One region of the Streptomyces bikiniensis genome, then DNA from elsewhere that is predicted to be linked to it. Evidence: predicted binding sites of a transcription regulator. Region 1 holds the regulator's gene; the other holds the start of a gene.
What was found. The regulator HrcA, encoded in region 1, represses chaperone genes, less so after heat shock. The targets are predictions, from matches to a motif close to TTNGCACTCNGNNNNNCNGAGTGCNAA.
Positions count from the first base shown of each region.

Region 2: groES (co-chaperone GroES) is a predicted target of HrcA. The motif match lies at 1,124-1,150, and genes of this name have one in related genera.

Region 1 is NZ_JNXJ01000016.1:54,825-57,220, reverse strand. It holds gene OO47_RS15535 (MBL fold metallo-hydrolase) at 1-588, opposite strand, end outside; gene hrcA (heat-inducible transcriptional repressor HrcA) at 736-1,755, shown strand; gene dnaJ (molecular chaperone DnaJ) at 1,756-2,396, shown strand, end outside.
Region 2 is NZ_JNXJ01000008.1:257,290-259,685, forward strand. It holds gene OO47_RS08720 (polysaccharide deacetylase family protein) at 1-674, shown strand, start outside; gene groES (co-chaperone GroES) at 1,296-1,604, shown strand; gene groL (chaperonin GroEL) at 1,709-2,396, shown strand, end outside.

The sequences.
Region 1 (2,396 bases):
GGACGGGATCGCGTCCGGGCCCGCCTGCGGCTCGCCCGACTCCTCCACCAGGTCCCCGCAGAAGACCACCTCCGGCGGGCCCGGCACCAGGAGCGCCAGGTCGTGGCCGGTGTGCCCGGGGCCGACGTTCGCCAGGAGGACCTGCCGGCCGCCCAGGTCGAGGGTCCACTCGCCGGAGACCACGTGCCGCGGGGCCACGAGCACGTCCGCCGCCTCCGCGGCCGCCGCCGGGTCGAGGCCCTGCCTCACCCCGTCCGACCGCAGCTCCTCCCGGTCCCGCTCCCGGGCCAGCAGCTCCTCCAGGCCGACCGCGCCGAAGACCTCCGCGCCCGCGAAGGCCGCCGTGCCGAACACGTGGTCGAAGTGCGGGTGGCTCAGTGCGATGTGCGTCACCCTCCGGCCGCCCGTGAGTTCCGCCACCTCCGCCCGCAGTTCCGCGCCCTCCGCGAGGGACGACCCCGTGTCGTACAGCAGCACCGCCCGTTCGCCCACGACGAGCCCCACCGTGGCGTCCCAGCCGGGCAGCCGCCGCCGGCCCACCCCGTCCGCGAGCCGTTCCCATCCTCGTGCTTCCCAGTCGACATCCATACGGCGACGCTAACCGGTGGGGCGCCGCCTCCTTGCCAGGAGCGACGTGTGCCGCCGTACACTGGCCCGGGATCGCTGGCACTCGGACAGGGCGAGTGCCAAAAGCGGAGCAACCGGAACGACCGACGACAGCTGGAGGTGCGCACGATGCTCAGCGAACGCAGACTCGAAGTGCTGCGCGCCATCGTCCAGGACTATGTCGGGACGGAGGAGCCCGTCGGCTCCAAGGCGCTCACGGAGCGCCACAAGCTCGGCGTGTCGCCCGCCACCGTGCGCAACGACATGGCCGTGCTGGAGGACGAGGGCTACATCGCCCAGCCCCACACCAGCGCCGGCCGCATCCCGACGGACAAGGGCTACCGCCTCTTCGTCGACCGGCTCGCGGGGGTCAAGCCGCTCTCGACGCCCGAGCGGCGGGCCATCCACAACTTCCTGGACGGCGCGGTCGACCTGGACGACGTCGTCGGCCGCACGGTCCGGCTGCTCGCGCAGCTGACCCGGCAGGTCGCCGTCGTCCAGTACCCCTCGCTGACCCGCTCCACCGTCCGGCACGTGGAACTCCTCGCGCTGGCCCCGGCCCGCCTGATGCTCGTCCTCATCACGGACACCGGCCGGGTCGAGCAGCGGGTGATCGACTGCCCCGCGCCCTTCGGCGAGACCTCCCTCGCCGACCTGCGGGCCCGGCTCAACAGCCGGGTCGTCGGCCGCCGGTTCGCCGACGTGCCGCAGCTGGTGCAGGACCTCCCCGAGTCCTTCGAGGAGGCCGAGGACCGCGCCACGGTCTCGACCGTGCTCGCGACCCTCCTCGAAACCCTCGTGGAGGAGCACGAGGAGCGGCTGATGATCGGCGGCACCGCCAACCTCACCCGCTTCGGACACGACTTCCCCCTGACGATCAGGCCCGTCCTGGAGGCTCTGGAGGAGCAGGTCGTCCTCCTCAAGCTGCTCGGCGAGGCCAAGGAATCGGGCATGACCGTACGGATCGGGCACGAGAACGCCCACGAGGGGCTGAGCTCCACGTCCGTCGTCTCGGTCGGCTACGGTTCGGGCGGCGAGGCAGTCGCCAAACTCGGCGTGGTCGGACCGACCCGCATGGACTACCCCGGAACGATGGGAGCGGTACGCGCAGTGGCACGTTACGTCGGACAGATCCTGGCGGAGTCGTAAGTGGCCACGGACTACTACGCCGTACTCGGCGTGCGCCGCGACGCGTCCCAGGACGAGATCAAGAAGGCTTTCCGGAGGCTCGCGCGCGAGCTGCACCCGGACGTCAATCCCGATCCGAAGACGCAGGAACGCTTCAAGGAGATCAACGCCGCCTACGAGGTCCTTTCGGACCCGCAGAAGAAGCAGGTCTACGACCTCGGCGGCGACCCGCTCTCGTCCTCCGGCGGAGGCGGCGCGGGCGGCTTCGGAGCGGGCGGCTTCGGCAACTTCTCCGACATCATGGACGCCTTCTTCGGCACGGCCTCGCAGCGCGGCCCGCGCTCGCGCACCCGCCGCGGCCAGGACGCCATGATCCGTCTGGAGATCAGCCTCGACGAGGCGGCCTTCGGCACCACCAAGGACATCCAGGTCGACACGGCGGTCGTCTGCACGACCTGCTCCGGCGAGGGCGCCGCGCCCGGCACTTCCGCGCAGACCTGCGACATGTGCCGCGGCCGCGGCGAGGTCTCCCAGGTCACCCGGTCCTTCCTGGGCCAGGTCATGACCTCCCGGCCCTGCCCGCAGTGCCAGGGCTTCGGCACCGTCGTCCCCACGCCGTGCCCCGAGTGCGCGGGCGACGGGCGGGTCCGCTCCCGCCGCAC
Region 2 (2,396 bases), on a different contig from region 1:
CGCTCGAAGCGCCCGCCCCGCCCGCCGTGAAGCCGAGGATCACCACGCGCAAGGGCTTCGAGACCAGGAGCGAGGGCATGCCGCCCGTCTTCACCACCGTGCCGACCAAGGAGAAGATCGTCTTCCTGACGATCGACGACGGCTCGGAGAAGGACCCCGAGCTGCTGCGCATGATGGAGGAGCTGCGGATCCCCTACAGCGCCTTCCTCAGCGACTACGTCGTCAGCGACGACTACGCCTACTTCGCCCGGATGCAGAAGTCGCAGAAGGGCGGGGTCGCCCTCCACAACCACACCCTCAACCACCGCTACCTGCCGGGCCTGTCGTACAGCCGGCAGGAGCGCGAGATCTGCGGCATGCAGGACGTCATCGAGAAGAAGTACGGCAAGCGGCCCGAGCTCTTCCGCCCGCCGTACGGCAACTACAACGACGACACCCTGCGCGCGGCCAAGTCCTGCGGCATCAAGGCCGTCCCGCTGTGGGCCGCCGAGGCCTTCCCCGACCGCATGGAGTGGCGCGAGTGGGACCGGGACCTGCACCCCGGAGACATCGTCCTCACCCACTTCCGGGGCGAGGAGGACTGGAAGGGCAGCATGGCCGACATGGTCCGCCGCGTGATGAACGTGATCACGGCCAAGGGGTACGCGGTCGCGAAGCTGGAGGACTACGTGTGAGGACCGGCGGACGCGGGCGGCGGCGACGGGCCGCCGCCCTGGCCCTGACCGGGGCGCTGCTCGGCCTTCCGGCCCTCACCGCCTGCGCGTCCTCGGCCGACCCGGTGGACTCGATCCAGCGGCTCGGCCGGAGGGCGGCGGAGGAGATGGGGCCCGGGGCGTCGGCGTCCCCGTCCCCGTTCCCGTCCCCGTTCCCGGGGGAGCGGGAGCGGGTCGGGCGGGCCGCGGTGGAGGGGAAGCCGGTCGAACGGGCGGCCGTACGGACCGCAGACCGGGAGGGGAGGCGCTGCCTGCGGGCCCGGGAGCTCCGTGCGGAGGGCAGGGAGGAACCCCGTACGGAGGTGGAGGCCCGGGGGAGCCGGGGACCTCGCGCGGAGGCCCGGGGGCCTCGTGCAGAGGCCCCGGAATCCCGTACAACCGCGCCTCCGGTCACGCCACGGAGCGATGAATTGGCACTCCGCTTGACCGAGTGCTAATCGCGGTCATAGTCTCGGCTCTGGCACTCCCCACCGGAGAGTGCCAACACAGCGACGGGCAGGTCCGGCACCCGCGACGACGGATCCACCTGGTTCGCCACCTCAGACAGTCAACCCCGTGATCTCCGAAGGGGGAGGTCGGATCGTGACGACCACCAGCTCCAAGGTTGCCATCAAGCCGCTCGAGGACCGCATCGTGGTCCAGCCGCTCGACGCCGAGCAGACCACCGCCTCTGGCCTGGTCATCCCGGACACCGCCAAGGAGAAGCCCCAGGAGGGCGTCGTCCTGGCCGTGGGCCCGGGCCGCTTCGAGAACGGCGAGCGCCTGCCGCTCGACGTCAAGACCGGCGATGTCGTGCTCTACAGCAAGTACGGCGGCACCGAGGTGAAGTACAACGGCGAGGAGTACCTCGTCCTCTCGGCCCGCGACGTGCTCGCGATCGTCGAGAAGTAAGTCATCCCGAGCCAGAGGCTTTGAGCTGCGCCCCGAGGCCCCTTCCCGGGCGCCCCGGGGCGCCGTTCGTTCCACCAGAATTCCGAGAGGGCTGAACCGCTCCCATGGCGAAGATCCTGAAGTTCGACGAGGACGCCCGTCGCGCCCTTGAGCGCGGCGTCAACAAGCTTGCCGACACGGTGAAGGTGACGATCGGCCCCAAGGGCCGCAACGTCGTCATCGACAAGAAGTTCGGCGCCCCCACCATCACCAACGACGGCGTCACGATCGCCCGCGAGGTCGAGATCGAGGACCCGTACGAGAACCTCGGCGCCCAGCTGGTGAAGGAGGTGGCGACCAAGACCAACGACATCGCGGGCGACGGCACCACCACCGCCACCGTGCTCGCCCAGGCGCTCGTCCGCGAGGGCCTGAAGAACGTCGCCGCCGGCGCCTCCCCGGCCGCCCTGAAGAAGGGCATCGACGCCGCCGTCAAGGCCGTCTCCGAGGACCTCCTCGCCACCGCGCGCCCGATCGACGACAAGGCCGACATCGCCGCCGTCGCCGCGCTCTCCGCGCAGGACCAGCAGGTCGGCGAGCTCATCGCCGAGGCCATGGACAAGGTCGGCAAGGACGGGGTCATCACCGTCGAGGAGTCCAACACCTTCGGCCTGGAGCTCGACTTCACCGAGGGCATGGCCTTCGACAAGGGCTACCTGTCCCCGTACATGGTGACCGACCAGGAGCGCATGGAGGCCGTCCTCGACGACCCGTACATCCTGATCCACCAGGGCAAGATCTCCTCGATCCAGG